Flocculibacter collagenilyticus: one gene and its partner. The protein of the gene in region 2 interacts with the protein of the main gene of each other region in a pairwise test. Links are inferred from orthologs where the notes say so. Each region holds a gene or a part of one and is shown on either strand. Other genes may lie near its edges.

Evidence for each region.
Region 1: the proteins of recO (region 2) and recR interact in binary tests that used the Escherichia coli proteins (3 or more experiments, as listed by UniProt). The link is inferred for Flocculibacter collagenilyticus from one-to-one orthologs.

The regions. Positions count from the first base shown.
Region 1 is NZ_CP059888.1:2,547,564-2,555,129, forward strand. The notes cover bases 1,728-4,469. They hold recR (recombination mediator RecR), read right to left. Parts: upstream 3,535-4,469; coding sequence 2,920-3,534; downstream 1,728-2,919. Other genes in these bases: HUU81_RS11275 (questin oxidase family protein), read right to left, coding at 1,728-2,553; HUU81_RS11280 (hypothetical protein), read right to left, coding at 2,647-2,880; HUU81_RS11290 (YbaB/EbfC family nucleoid-associated protein), read right to left, coding at 3,669-3,995; dnaX (DNA polymerase III subunit gamma/tau), read right to left, coding at 4,074-4,469. In the rest of the region: HUU81_RS11270 (hypothetical protein), read left to right, coding at 1-1,384; more of HUU81_RS11275, read right to left, coding at 1,570-1,727; more of dnaX, read right to left, coding at 4,470-6,437; apt (adenine phosphoribosyltransferase), read right to left, coding at 6,440-6,985; HUU81_RS11305 (response regulator), read right to left, coding at 7,131-7,508. UniProt on the Escherichia coli protein: May play a role in DNA repair. It seems to be involved in an RecBC-independent recombinational process of DNA repair. It may act with RecF and RecO.
Region 2 is NZ_CP059888.1:3,181,378-3,189,161, forward strand. Bases 1-2,960 are described here. They hold recO (DNA repair protein RecO), read right to left. Parts: upstream 1,858-2,960; coding sequence 1,144-1,857; downstream 1-1,143. Other genes in these bases: HUU81_RS14120 (pyridoxine 5'-phosphate synthase), read left to right, coding at 1-605; acpS (holo-ACP synthase), read right to left, coding at 750-1,127; era (GTPase Era), read right to left, coding at 1,910-2,854; rnc (ribonuclease III), read right to left, coding at 2,881-2,960. In the rest of the region: more of rnc, read right to left, coding at 2,961-3,552; lepB (signal peptidase I), read right to left, coding at 3,621-4,541; lepA (translation elongation factor 4), read right to left, coding at 4,583-6,373; HUU81_RS14155 (SoxR reducing system RseC family protein), read right to left, coding at 6,586-7,083; HUU81_RS14160 (MucB/RseB C-terminal domain-containing protein), read right to left, coding at 7,109-7,784. UniProt on the Escherichia coli protein: Involved in DNA repair and RecF pathway recombination.

The DNA of each region.
Region 1 (7,566 bases), 630 kb from region 2 along the record:
CAGCCCTTCAAATTCATTTACAGGCCATAATAATGTTATGCAGCCTCCTGTAAGCTTGCCAGGCGATAACTATATCAGCCCGTCATTTGAAATACGTTCAGCAGCAGTAAAATACGAGCCAGTATTAGACTCTTTTTTGTTTACCATTGAAGCGATGGATAACGTAGCATCGGTAGTTCCTACTCCCGCGGGTCAAGTAAATGGAGCCCCCGTACTTGGTTATGTATTCACGACTAACCTTTCACCTGCAGATATTGGCTATCAACATGTTGAAGGTACTGTCGCACTAGCTATAACTAGCCACCCAGACTTTGACGACACACCGCTTTGGGACGAAAACAATAACCAAGCTTACGACGATGACGGCGTGCTCTATCACTCTCACTGGGTCGTACTTGAGCAAAATGAACTTGCTACTGAAAAGCTAGCTGTTGTGCAGGCAAAAGATACAGATGTATTAACACCAACCTCACCGATGCCGATGTACCTAGACTCCCCCGGTTTTACTATTTTAGAAAAAACAGAAAAGTTACATGTCATTGTGCCCGCTAATGCAATAAATCGCCGTAATAGTTTTACTGCAAATGCGTTAACGGCATATTTAGAAGTGGATGCGAATGGTGAGGCGCCATTACTAAAAGTTGAAAGAATATATGATAGCTTTTCAAGCATACTAGAAGTTACAGGCACTGAAACTATGCCTCAGAGCAATTGGCCTGATATAACCGTAGCTGGTGATGAAGGTACGTTAAAGCTTAATGATGCATCAGTAGATTATGTAGCAGAAATCGACAGCTTAATATTTTCTATTTATACGCAGGGTAATGCCGCCACAAAAACGGTAACATCGAATGGGCAAGTCGACGGTGCATCTGTACTGGGCTATGTATTTCCAACCACCCTTTCACCAGAGCAAGTTGGTTTTAAGAATATTTCAGGTGCTACTCTTGCCTTGGCAGTGACAACACATCCTGACTTTGACGACACACCGCTTTGGGACGAGAATAATAACAATAATTACGGAGATGACGGTAAGGTTTATCATACTCACTGGGTTGCTCTTGTATCTGATGAAGAATCTCAGGCGGGCTTATCAGTTCCTTCTGCAAATACCGCAAACTTGCCCCCAACGTCGCCAATGCCCATGTATATCGACTCACCTAACTTTCATGCGTTTGCACAAGATAATTTATTACGGATTATTGTACCTACTCAAAGGGTAAATAATATAACGACATTTAACTTTGACAGTGTTACTGCGGGAATGAATGTGGATTTATCAGGCGTTGGCCCTGTACTACGGGTGAATACCGTTCACGATATTTTATCTGGTGATTTAAGTTTGCCTTACTCAGTGACACCTAAGCAATTAACTGACTATTAAGATGTAATCGCCCCCTTGCATCACAATAAAGGGGGCAAACTACTTACTGAGAAATTTTATAAGCGCTCTGAACTCGCACCCAATGTGTGCACTTGCTTAATATTTTCAACATTCACTTTAAATTTTTCTCGAGAGCCTGAAAAAGCCAACATGAGGCAACTAATCTAGAATCACGGTGATTTTAGTTAACTACCCTCAACCGCTCTTTTGGCAACTTTATAGTAAACTGGGTTTTCATGTTTTTTGAATTCGCAGAAGCATGTGTATGTGAGCTTAATGACATGAGAGTCGTCTGATAATATCGCTTTATTAATTAATGGCTGAAAGTCCACTTTCTCTTTCATCGGTTTTATTTCAGGCAGATCATAACTCAGCCCTGTGCTTAAATACGCAACCAATATTCCTTTCCATAACTCGCGTATGGCCAATTCTTCATTGTCTAAATATGGCAAAAGCATAGACAATGCGTGACACCCCGTAACCGTGTGCAAAAGAGTGAAGTCATCTTGGGCGCAAAAGGTATTTAATGCAAACGTTCTTACCGTAGCAAGATCAATGCGCTCAGGCTGGATCACAATGTTTTGCTGGTTCAACAACTCACCAATTTCATTCATTCTGTCTACAATTATTCCCGGCGAAAACGCATGGTTTACACCTATTGGAGCAACTCTTAAAAGTATCTCTTCCAAGGTTTCAGTCGTAAATGATTCATTTAAAGCGAAGGGCTGATATTCAGCACACCAATAGGCGAGTGCTATCGCCGCTTCACTTTCATTACTTGCTTCTACGGCATAAGCTAAACGAATAAGTGAGTGAAAAGCTGACGCTGAAAGACCACGAATTAAAACTGGCAATGACTGAGTTAATACGGCGTTCATTCCTTTTAACGCTAGTTCGTTTTTGAAATACCTAAGATAGCTTTTAAATTGTTTGCTACTACCTAAGTAATTGGAGATATCTTTAACAGGCGTTATATTTTCTAAACTACCGATACGATCAAGCCCATGAATACTACTTGAAAAAGTGCGTGCTAATTTAGCATCCGAAGCATTTAAACGGTTTAACGCTATTAATACCATCGGCAAATGGGTGGCAAGTCCTTTACCATATAAAGGGTGAAACTGACCGGCCTCATCAAGTAAGCTACTAAGGTTATTAGATTTATTCATGAACATCCCTATTAGTATAATAAATTATTAAGATCTAAATGACGGTACAATAACTGGCTTTCTACCTTACATAACTTCTTCTTTGTTAGCACGCTAATTCTTGTCGGGTGACGCTGAGTAAAGCCAACGGAAAAACTTATGGAAGATATAAAAACTGACGGAAAAAGTTAATCCCCGTACAGCCAGCAGAACTAGATCTGTTTCACCAACAAAATAAGTGGTATTTATTTCAAGCCCAAACAACAAATAAGTGGTAAGCACACTTGCAAACAAACTTGATACTGAACTAGCTAAACTTGATTGAGATTTACCTTGTCCTTTTGGCATATATAGTCCCTTAATACGGTTAACTGTAACTAAGTAATGTTAATTTCGGTTGGAATTGATGACGGCTCTACCAGTAAATGCATGTGACAGCGTAGTACCGTCTACATATTCTAATTCACCACCTACAGGTACACCATGAGCAATACGAGTGGCTTGAATATCATATTTAGCGCATATTTCAGCAATATAATGAGCGGTTGCCTCACCTTCAACGGTTGGGTTTGTTGCTAAGATGACTTCTTTAATATGATCACTGGCAAGTTGATGCTCTAACTCGTCTAGCCCTACTTCTTTAGGGCCAATGCCATCTAACGGAGATAACCTGCCCATAAGCACAAAGTAACGACCCGTAAACTGGCCTGTTTGCTCTATGGCAACAACATCAGCAGGTGACTCTACTACACATAATGTCGCATTATCTAAGCGACGCTGATTTTGGCAAATACTACATATCGCTTCCTCTGAAAAGGTTCGGCATTTTTCACAATGACCAACGTTTTCCATTGCAGATAATAATGCACTTCCTAACTTTTCTCCGCCCAACCGATTTCTTTCAAGAAGATGGAAAGCAATACGTTGAGCAGATTTTGGCCCTACACCCGGCAAACATTTTAGTGACTCTACTAACTCTGAAACTAATGGGCTAAATTTCATCTTATTACCTACTCAACTGAAATTTGAAATATTTTCTGCTATTTATATCACTTGAACACAACAAAAAGAAAGCCACCCTTTTATGCTTAGGGTGGCTTTCAATAATTGCTTGAGTTAATACCTCAAAAAGGCATTTAGAATGGCATTTTCATACCCGGTGGTAAATTCATGCCACCCGTTACTTCTGCCATTTTTTCTTTATTAGTTTGTTCTACACGGCGGACAGCGTCGTTAACTGCTGCGGCTAATAGATCTTCAATCATGTCTTTATCGTCTTCCATTAGACTTTCATCTAATTCAACACGGCGAACATTGTGATTACCCAACATTGTTACTTTAACCATGCCAGCGCCCGCTTCACCAACTACTTCTAGTTTTGCGATATCTTCTTGGGCTTTTTGCATTTGCTCTTGCATTTTTTGGGCTTGTTTCATGATGTTGCCCATGCCACCTTTAAACATAATCTTACTCTCTTTAATAATGCTAAATAAATCGATTAATAGCCTCAAGATATGGGCAGTTAACCTAAATTACAAGACCTAATTTAGCGGTCTAATGCTATCTTCATTTACCTGTGCGTCAAACTCTTGTTGCATAAACTGAACAACAGGATCAGAAAAAATAATTTCTTTGGCGCGACGTAACCTATATTGATCAATCTCTATTTGAATATTATAGGGGGTTTTTAGTAATTCTTGCGTATTTTCAATTTGCAGTATGACATTTTGTTGCAATGTATTTTGTAGTGCGGCTAATAGTTGATTATACGAATTTTCAGTTACTAAGTGGCTTTGCTCATTGGCGAGTGTAAGCTTAAATGTATCATCAATTTGCTCACAAACAGAGTGCAGTGCAATTTGGCGAACCCGCCCAGTCACACCAGTTCTATCTACTAAATTAGCCCACTGATCGACTTGTGAGGCGATTCTTACTTGGTCGGTGTACCCCTGCTCAGATAAAGCAATTAATTGAGGAGCTTCAGGCGGTGCTACGGGCGTTGTTTGCGCTTCCAGTTCACTACTATTTTCATCTGCGCTTTTTTCTACGGCAGTGTTATTTTCATCTGATGGACTAACTCCAGTAAGGTTTGCATTATCAATTTGCTCAATGCCTGCAGACCGTGAAGGCTGACCAAAAGGCTGTTCAACAGAGTGCTGAATGGATGATGCATTTGCAACCTCTGCGGTTTGCACAGGGCTTTGCTGTTGAGCTTGCTCTAAAGTTGAATAGGGTGATTCATCCGTTTGCTGATAGTTCGTGACAGTCGCTTGCGGTGCAGCTTCAGCATTGTTTGTTGCCTCAGGCGGCTTACTTAACTTTTTTTCACTATCCGCCTGCGTAAACGCACGTTCATTAGAATTTGTTCTAGTTGCTAGTATGGCGGCGAGTGGATCACTGTGTTCAATTGTGTTTGCCGTCAATGGCGCAGGCTGTGCAGACACCGCAGAATGGGCTTCTTGTTCAGGTAACAGGTTGGCGTCTGTTGGATTGCTGCTGAATGAGTCTTTTTCTAATGAATCGTTTCCTAATGAATCGCTACCTAATAAATCGTTATCTAGTGAGTGCCCCTTCATTGACTCGGCTTGCTGCATAATTTCAGCTTGCTGCTGCGCTAAGTTTTGACTACTTTCATCTTGATCACTGGCAGTGTGCTGTACTGTCACCGATGCTTCAACAGCCGATGTTTCAGCAACCGATGCTTCAGAAACTGGCGGCACTGATATTTCAGGAGCGCTCTTCTCAGAATAATTTGTTGATTGGCCACCAGCTTGATGAGTAGTTTGCACCGTTGCAGCTTGCGCTTGCTGCCTAGCACCACTAACAGGCTTGAATGACAAAATCCGCAGCATGACCATTTCAAAGCCAGCTTTATTGTCAGCACTAAAAGGCAAGTCGCGCTTACCATTGAGCACAATTTGATAATAAAGTTGGATATCTTCCGCCGTTACCGTATCAGCTGCATGCTTAACAAACGCCTCGTATTCTTCTTCAAGTTCAGCTGCACTAGGTAGTACTTGCGTTAAAGCAATTAAGTGCAACAAATTCAAAATATCATCAAGAATACTTTCGTAATCTGGCGCCAATAGTTCCATATCACTTTTGTATTGAAACAATTGCGCGACTTGCTGTTCAAAAATAGCTTGTAGTAATTTTACAGCCCATGAAACGTCTAATGTACCTAACATTTGATGAACTTGATCATCAGTTAACGATGCATTGGATTGCGCAATTGCTTGGTCGGTTAACGACAGCGCATCTCGCATGCTTCCTTTCGCAGCTTTTGCTAATAACTGCAGTGCACTTGCTTGTGCAGTAATATTTTCTTGCTCAAGAATAAAGGTAAGCTGTGCTGCAATTTGCGAGCGCGTTAATGACTTTAAATTAAATTGCAAACAGCGCGATAAAATAGTGATTGGGAGTTTTTGAGGATCGGTTGTGGCCAATAAAAACTTAACGTGTTGCGGGGGCTCTTCTAACGTTTTTAGTAACGCATTAAAACTGTGTTTAGACAACATGTGCACTTCATCAATAAGGTAAACTTTATATCTACCCTGCGTAGGTGCATATTGAACGTTATCTAAAATTTCTCTGGTATCTTCTACTTTGGTGCGCGAGGCCGCGTCAATTTCAATTAAATCAACAAAGCGACCTCGCTCTACATCACTGCATACATTGCATTGTCCGCAAGGTGTTGCAGTAATGCCTTTTTCACAGTTCAGGCTTTTAGCAAGAATACGGGCTATAGTTGTTTTACCAACACCTCTGGTCCCAGTGAACAAGTAAGCATGATGTAATCTTTCTTGTTCTAGCGCATTGGTCAACGCCATTTTTACATGGTCTTGACCAACTAATTCAGAAAAATTTGCAGGACGCCACTTTCTTGCTAAAACCTGATAGCTCATCGTTAGTCGCCTTCGTACTCAACTATCGCATGAACATCTATATTTAAGTTTTTAAGTCTTGCCTCGCCACCTAAATCTGGCAACGATACAACAAATGCAGCATGTTCAGCTTTTGCACCCAGTCGCTCTGCTAATTTAGCGGTAGCTTCAATTGTGCCACCCGTTGCTAATAGGTCATCAACTAAAAGTACTTTATCACCTGCTTCAAGTGCATCAGTGTGAATTTCTAGTGTATCTGTACCGTATTCAAGTGCATAGCTTTCTGCAATTGTTTCTCTTGGTAATTTACCTGGCTTGCGAACAGGCACAAATGAAACGCCCATTGCGTATGCTAACGGTGCACCGAAAATAAAGCCACGCGCCTCAGTTCCAATGATTTTAGTAAACCCTTGGTCCTGATATTTTTCTTTAAAATGATTGATCACTAACGAGAAAGCTTCAGGATCTTGCATTAGACTTGTCACGTCTCTAAACATGATACCTGGCTTTGGATAGTCAGCTACGGCTTTAATACTGGCTTTAATTAATTCAAGTTGTTCATTACTCATGATAAGGATCTCGAGTGGTGTATTTCGTAAAAACGCGCATTATGACAAAGATCACTCGCCGATACCATTAGGAAGTGAAATTGCGAGCAAACTTCCTTGTCATGTTGTTTGAAAATTTACTTGAAACACACTACCCAATGTCTTATTAAGCAATTTTATCGTTAAGACCTTCGCCAATAACCGATAATAACAAACTTGACGAGATAGGCTTTTCTAAGACCACTTGAACATTATATTTTTTTGCTTGATTGATCAGTTGTTCATTTTTTTCTGTGGTCATTATATAAATGGGAGTATGTTTATATTTAGCGAGTTTACGAAGATTTTTACAAAGTATCACTCCATCCATAATTGGCATTTTGTAATCAATTAAACAACAATCTACGTCATATTGATTTGCTTTTTTTAATCCATCTAAGCCGTCACTGGCTTCTATAACTAAATAGTCCATCTTGGTTAGTTCAGACAACAAGTTACTACGAACTTTTATATTGTCATCAACCAACAAAATACGTTGATTCATGTGTTTCACCTTAACATTACCTGTACCCGCAATAACCTGCTTAACAGGATTATCGCAT
Region 2 (7,784 bases):
TGCATCCTAGGCCTGATCAACGCCATGCTCGACCTCAAGACTGTTACAATTTAGCTAAGTTATTAGAGAAGTATCCTGATGCTGAGCTTAACCTTGAAGGTTACCCAACAGACGATTTTATTGATTTAGTTATAAACTCAGGCGCTCATCAATGCACTTTAGTACCAGACGCACCCGATCAGTTAACGTCTGATCATGGTTGGGATATGCATAGCCAAGTGGAACTTCTGCTGCCCGTTATTGCAAAACTAAAGGCGGCAAATATCCGCACCAGTATATTTATTGATCCTGACGCACAGCAATGCGCGCTCGCACACCTAACAGGAACAGATAGAGTTGAACTGTATACAGAAGGTTATGCTCAGGCTTTCGGCACAGATAAACAACATGCCATGTTGACGCAATATGCTGCTGCTTCGCAAGCGGCTCTAGACACAGGCATCGCTGTCAATGCAGGCCATGACTTAAACCTTGATAACTTAGCCGTATTCCTAAGCCATGTGCCTAGTGTTAGTGAAGTATCGATTGGTCATGCCGTCATCGTTGAGGCATTACAGTTTGGATGGCAACAGGTCATTGAGCGCTACGTAGCTATTTGTGAGTAACCCTTGTTTATACTTGCAGTGTTTTATAGTTTAGCTCTGCAAGTAAACCGGCAAAAATTGATAAACCTACACTAAAAATAGTAAGCAAAACAGTTAACCCGCTTCTAGATTACTTACAATCAAGAAGCTCCTGCACCTGCAAAGCTACGACTCGAGTATGACCACTGCGGTGGCGTAATGCTGTTCATCGCTAATTGAGATATGAGTCGCGGTTATTCCACATTCTTTAGCGCGTTGTTCAGCATTACCAGATAACACAAGCAGTGGCCTGCCCGACTCATCATGGCTAATTTCAAAATGCTGAAACGAGATCCCTCGGCCTATTCCTGTTCCCATGGCTTTTGCGGCCGCTTCTTTTGCTGCAAATCGCTTAGCTAGAAATCGGGCAGGCTGGTTATGCGCCTCAAAATCCACAAGTTCACGCTCAGTCAGTACTCTTTTTGCTAAACGACTACCACGCTCAAGCTGTGTTTCCACCCGCTGAATCTCAATAATATCTGTGCCTATTCCCATTATTGGCATGGCATTTCCTTAGTACTTATTTTAAAAATAAATCTCGGCTCTTTAACGGCTTTGCGCCTAGATATGGCGAAAGTGCTTGTCGCATTAATCGTTTGGCATCACTTAACACTGTTGACGAATCAAATTGAAAAGCATCTATTTTAATTAAGCTAGCACCATGAAAACGAGCGAGTTGGTTATCCGTTTCTCGTAAACTAAAGCCGTATTGCGGAACATAACTGTAATATTCATCAGCTTTGATCGCTTGTTCACTATCAAAACAACAATCAAAATCGATAGAGTATCCGAGATAATTGAGCAATTTAATTTCAAAAATACGCAGGTGAGGCTCAATTACGTCGGTCGTTACTAAGTTGTTTAGGATGGTTTTATATACAGAAAATAACTCGGTAGATTCTAAATTTTGCGGCCACAACCGTTGAGTGAGCTCATTTAGGTAAAAGCCACTAAATAATGCGTTGCCTTTTAATGCAACGGGTAAAGCAAGCTCCTCACAGCGTGTTAATAGCTTTAATTCAGCATTACCTTGATATTGAACCAGAATCGGTCTGAAGGGTTGTAATAAGGCGGAAAACGTAGACTTTTTATTTCCTACACGAGCAATTACAGTAACTCGCCCTACTCGATTAGTAATAATATCAACTAATGCACGACTATCACTAAAGGGTCTACGATGAAGAACAAAAGCAGGCTCAAGGCTTGACTGTTCTTCCCGTCGTGCACTATTCAATTATCGATTACTCCTAACTAAGCCAATAACGATAGCGAGTAAAATATTGTATTTAGTCTTCACCATAACCTAACGAGCGAAGTGCACGGTCGTCATCTGCCCAACCACTTTTCACTTTCACCCAAAGCTCTAAATACACTTTGTTATCAAGCATTTCTTCAAGATCTTTACGGGCTTCACTGCCAATCACTTTTAGCTTTTCGCCTTTGTTACCAATAACCATGCGTTTTTGGCTTTCTCGTTCAACTAAAATCAAGGCGTTAATATTACATACACCGCGCTCATCCCATTTGAAACGCTCTATTTCAACCGTTACAGAGTAAGGTAATTCTTCCCCCATAAAACGCATTAATTTTTCACGCACAATCTCAGACGCCATAAAGCGCATAGAACGGTCTGTTATATAATCTTCCGGAAAATAGTACTCTGATTCAGGCAGGTTCGCTTTAACGATGTCTACGATTTTGTCGACATTGTTTCCCTTTTCAGCAGAAATGGGCACGATGTCTTTAAAGTCGTGCTTTTCTGATAACCACTGTAGATGTGGCATCACGTCGTCTTTTTCTTTTACGTTATCAATTTTATTAATTGCTAACACAATTGGACGGCGCGCCTGAATAAGTTTGTTTAATACCATTTCATCATCAGGGGTCCACTTCGTGCCTTCCACCACAAAAATGCTCAGCTCAACATCGCCAATCGAGCTTGCCGCAGCACGGTTCATTAAACGGTTGATGGCTCGCTTTTCTTCTTGGTGTAAGCCTGGAGTATCAACGTAGACTGTTTGATAAGGCGCTTCTGTGTGAATACCCATGATGCGGTGACGCGTAGTTTGCGGCTTACGTGAGGTAATGCTAACTTTTTGTCCCAGTATCTTATTTAATAAGGTCGACTTACCTACATTTGGACGACCTACAATTGCAACCATACCACAATAAGTTACATCCGGCGCATTACTATCGCTATCATCCCCTTGGGTAAGGTTCTGAGCTATCATCTCTTCTAGTGGGCTATTTTGCTTTGTCATTTCTTTAATTTCTCCATGGCGCTTTCAGCGGCAGCTTGTTCAGCTTTTTTTCTGCTGGTTCCTTTGGCAGAAATAGGTCGCATCCCATCAATTTCACATTCAACAGTAAATTCTTGGTTATGCGCTTGTCCTGTGGTTTTAATCACAGTATAGACGGGTAAAGGAAGCTTACGCCCTTGAAGATATTCTTGTAGTTGAGTTTTATGATCTTTTTGGCTGGAACCCGGCTGGATGGTGTCAAGCCTTTGGCCATACCAGCTGAGCACTAAGTTCTTACAAGTTTCAATGTCCGAATCCAAAAATACAGCACCAATTATCGCTTCTACTGCATCGGCTAAAATTGACGCTCTGCGGAATCCACCGCTTTTCAACTCGCCGGGGCCTAAGCGTAAATATTCGCCTAAGCCAAATGACAATGCAATTTCTGATAGTGTGGTTCCACGCACTAAAGTAGCGCGCATGCGGCTTAAGTCGCCTTCATCGTGTTTTGGAAAACGCTTGTAAAGTTCATGAGCAATGGCAAAACTCAAGATTGAATCGCCTAGATACTCTAAACGCTCATTATGCTCGCCTTTACAGCTTCTATGGGTCATAGCTAGTTCTAATAAACTAACATCTTTAAATTCATACCCAATTTTTTTAAACAGTGGCTTAACGGCCTTATTCATTCAGTTAACTCTACTATGTGGCGGAAAAACGCATCCCTGATAAAACCGCCATTTCATTAAAATATATGCTATTTAATCGGGCCTAAACGCTCAGCGCGATAACCCACAGGGATAAAGCTCGGCAAAGCGCTTTCGCCACTACTATCAAACTCGAAGCTGTTCCAAATAAATACAGCTTTGCCTACTAATAACTCATCAGATACAAAGCCCCAGTAGCGGCTGTCCATACTGTTATCGCGATTGTCACCCATGGCAAAATAATGCCCTTCTGGTACTACCCATTCATCTTCACGGGTACCACTTTGTTTGAAGTAACGGCTTTTAAATTCAGGGTAAACAGGGTTAATTAATACGTTGTGCTTTAAACCCAATAAATCTTCTTCCAGTTCAATTAAAGGCACATTATCCAGTTTAAACTCACCTTCATTGAGTTTATTCATGTCAATTTTGTGATATTTATCACAATGTTTTTTGTCATTTTCACAGGCAGGCTTGATATACAGATTCTTATTGCGATACACAATACGATCACCCGGCAAACCAATAATACGCTTAATGTAATCAATCCTAGGCTCTAAGGGATATTTAAAAACAGCGATATCACCACGTTCTGGTGAGCCTGTATCAACCAGCTTGGTACGCCAAACAGGGTCTTTAACACCGTAGCTATATTTTTCCACCAAGATAAAGTCGCCAACCAATAACGTTGGCATCATAGAACCTGATGGTATTTGGAATGGTTCATATAAAAATGAACGTAAAATGGTAATGCCGAGGATCCAAGGGAATATAGATTGAGCGGTATCTGCCAACCAAGGTTTTGGCGCTACTTTTTCAGCCGTATCAGCATCAAACTGAATACCTGCTGTTGTTTGCGCCTGAAGCACTTTTTCTTTGCGTTTTGGTGCAAATACTGTGGCATCAATTAACCATATTAGTCCGCTTCCTAGCGTTAATAAGACTAAAAAAATTGAGAAATAAACCGCCATATCTAATGAAACCCTTATAGTTAGCTCTTATTGTTGAGCCTTTATTTTCCGATTTTAAGAATCGCTAAAAACGCATCTTGCGGTAGCTCTACGTTACCAATCTGTTTCATACGCTTTTTACCTTCCTTCTGTTTCTGAAGGAGCTTTTTCTTACGACTCACGTCACCGCCATAACATTTTGCAATTACGTTTTTACGTAACTGTTTTACCGTGGTACGAGCAATAACATGGTTACCAATAACCGCTTGAATGGCGATATCAAACATTTGACGAGGAATTAACTCGCGTAGCTTATCTGCTAACTCACGACCACGCCCTTGTGAAAAGTCACGGTGCACAATCATGGCTAGTGCATCTACTCGGTCGCCATTAATTAGAATATCAACACGTACCATGTCTGCCGCATCATAACGCTTAAAGTTATAGTCTAATGATGCAAAGCCACGGCTGGTTGACTTCAGTCGGTCGAAGAAATCCATTACCACTTCTACCATCGGCAACTCGTACGTCAATGCAACCTGATTACCGTGATATGACATATTCGTTTGCACGCCGCGTTTTTCAACACATAAAGTAATAACGTTACCTAGGTATTCTTGTGGCACAAGGATATGTGCTTCAACAATTGGCTCACGAATTTGCTCAATATTATTAAGCGGTGGTAAATCTGATGGGTTATCAATCGTAACCTCTTCACCACTGGTTAATGCTATTTGATAATTTACCGTTGGTGCAGTGGTGATTAAGTCTAGATCATATTCACGCTCTAAACGCTCTTGGATGATCTCCATGTGAAGCATACCCAAGAAGCCACAGCGGAAACCAAGACCTAGAGCTGTTGAGCTTTCTGGCTCATAAAACAATGACGCATCGTTCAGACTTAGTTTTGCTAAGGCGTCACGGAAGTTTTCATAATCGTCAGAGCTAACAGGGAATAAACCAGCATAAACTTGTGGCTTAATACGTTGGAAGCCTGGTAGTGGTGCTTCAGCGGGTGCGCGCTGTAATGTTAAAGTGTCACCTACTGGTGCCCCTTTAATTTCTTTAATGCCCGCAATAACAAAACCTACTTCGCCCGTACTTAATATGCCAGTGTCAGTTTGTTTTGGTGTAAAAATACCTACTTTATCAACTAAGTGTGATTGCCCAGTCGACATCACCTTAATTTTTTCGCCCACTTTAAGCTGGCCATGTTTAATACGAACTAATGATACAACCCCTTGGTATGGGTCAAACCATGAATCGATGATTAACGCTTGCAGTGGCTGTTCGGGTTCACCAACCGGTGGCGGTACTTGTTTAACGATTGTTTCTAGTACGTCATGGATACCGATACCTGTTTTAGCGCTACATTGCACCGCATCGGTTGCATCAATCCCAACAATATCTTCAATTTCTTCAGATACACGATCAGGATCAGCCTGTGGTAAGTCTATTTTATTTAGGATAGGAATTACTTCCATGTCCATTTCAATGGCGGTGTAACAATTCGCTACGGTTTGCGCTTCAACACCTTGCCCTGCATCTACTACTAGTAATGCACCTTCACACGCGGACAGTGAGCGCGATACTTCATAAGTAAAGTCTACGTGTCCCGGCGTATCGATAAAGTTGAGCTGATAGGTTTCGCCGTCTTGAGCGGTATAATTTAGGGTTACACTTTGCGATTTAATGGTGATCCCACGCTCACGCTCAATATCCATAGAATCAAGCACCTGAGATTGCATTTCTCGCTCTGAAAGGCCACCGCATTCTTGGATAAGACGATCAGATAAGGTGGATTTACCGTGATCAATGTGTGCAATTATTGAAAAGTTGCGTATGTTTTTCATAGGAAATGATTCTTAACTACTGTTCTAAACGAAAGTTGCTTTAAACGTACAAGCGATAAGCTAAACGTGTAAAGGGCATTTAATCGCGCAATTTTACTAGACTTTGCGATCAATACCAAACTGAATCCGCAATCAATTGAAATTAACTTAACATTGTTCCCGTTTTGCTGGGGAAAGATAGAGTGTGTGGGCGCTTAATATCAGTGTTTCTATCACACTTCTTTAATAGGAATATGTTCAGGTAAGATTTGCAACAACGTGACTTGATAGTCACTCGCATTTGTACCGTTTTTTATCCACCAGCGAGCAAACGCAAACCCCATTGTCCCTCCAGCGAATAACCCTAAAATGGTTAGCCATTCAGCATCAATAAGCAAACGCTGAGCAGTAAAATCAACTACAACCGCTGCTAAAATAGCTAATACTAACGGCAACATATAGACCATTAACGAGCCAGTAACGATCGTATTTTCAGGAATACCTATTTTCACTTGTTGACCAACGTTAGCCTGTTTGACAGAAGCTACACTTACCACATTTTTTCGCTTACTAAACGCTTTAGCCACCGTGCTAGTACCACAATTTTCTTCTACATGGCAGGCGCTGCAAGTCGTTTTAATTTGGGTTTCAACCCAAAAAATATAGTTCGCGTCAGAACCTTTATCGGCTAAAGGCTCTACAGCAACAATAACACCTTGCTCTTCAATCATAATTTTCCAGTTAAATGAGTATCGTTTATTTGTGTGAAACTGACTGGGCAATCAACTGAGCAGTTTTGGCAGGAATACGACCAACTACAGACACATCATATACTTGGTTTCGATGATTATATAGCGTGATTGCACCTTTAGTTAATACTGAATTTGACGATCCTGACAAGGGGCGCTGTATAAACACTGAAAAATCTATCAGTCCATCGCTAAACATATAATAATCTGATGCTTCCCGGGTGAGTGAAAGCTGGTGCTTATCTGACTTAATCACTTTAAACCCTGAAGGTAGCCAACCAAAACGCCAATTGTTAATCTTAATCTCGCTATTTTTCACCACATCAACATCTAGCGATGTTGACGCCTGTTGGCTTGTAGCTGAAACAGGTGGAGTGATCACCTCAGGCAAAGTTGCGGCACTTAACTTGATAAGTTCAGGGTGTGGTTGCTCAGTTACTGTAATATGGGTAAGCTGAATTTGCTCTAATTCTTCACCACTATCATTCACATAAGCGGCTTTGAGTAACATGCCTGAACGTACGTCTAACCACAATTTAAAGTTATATAGATGTTTATCGTTAGCAATAATTCGGATTAATTGCGCTTCTCTTCCAGCAATACGTTTTTTGCCTGCTAAAACAAAACTATAGTGTTGTTTTAAATTGCTAATATCCGTAAATAAAATTTCTGGAATAGGACCG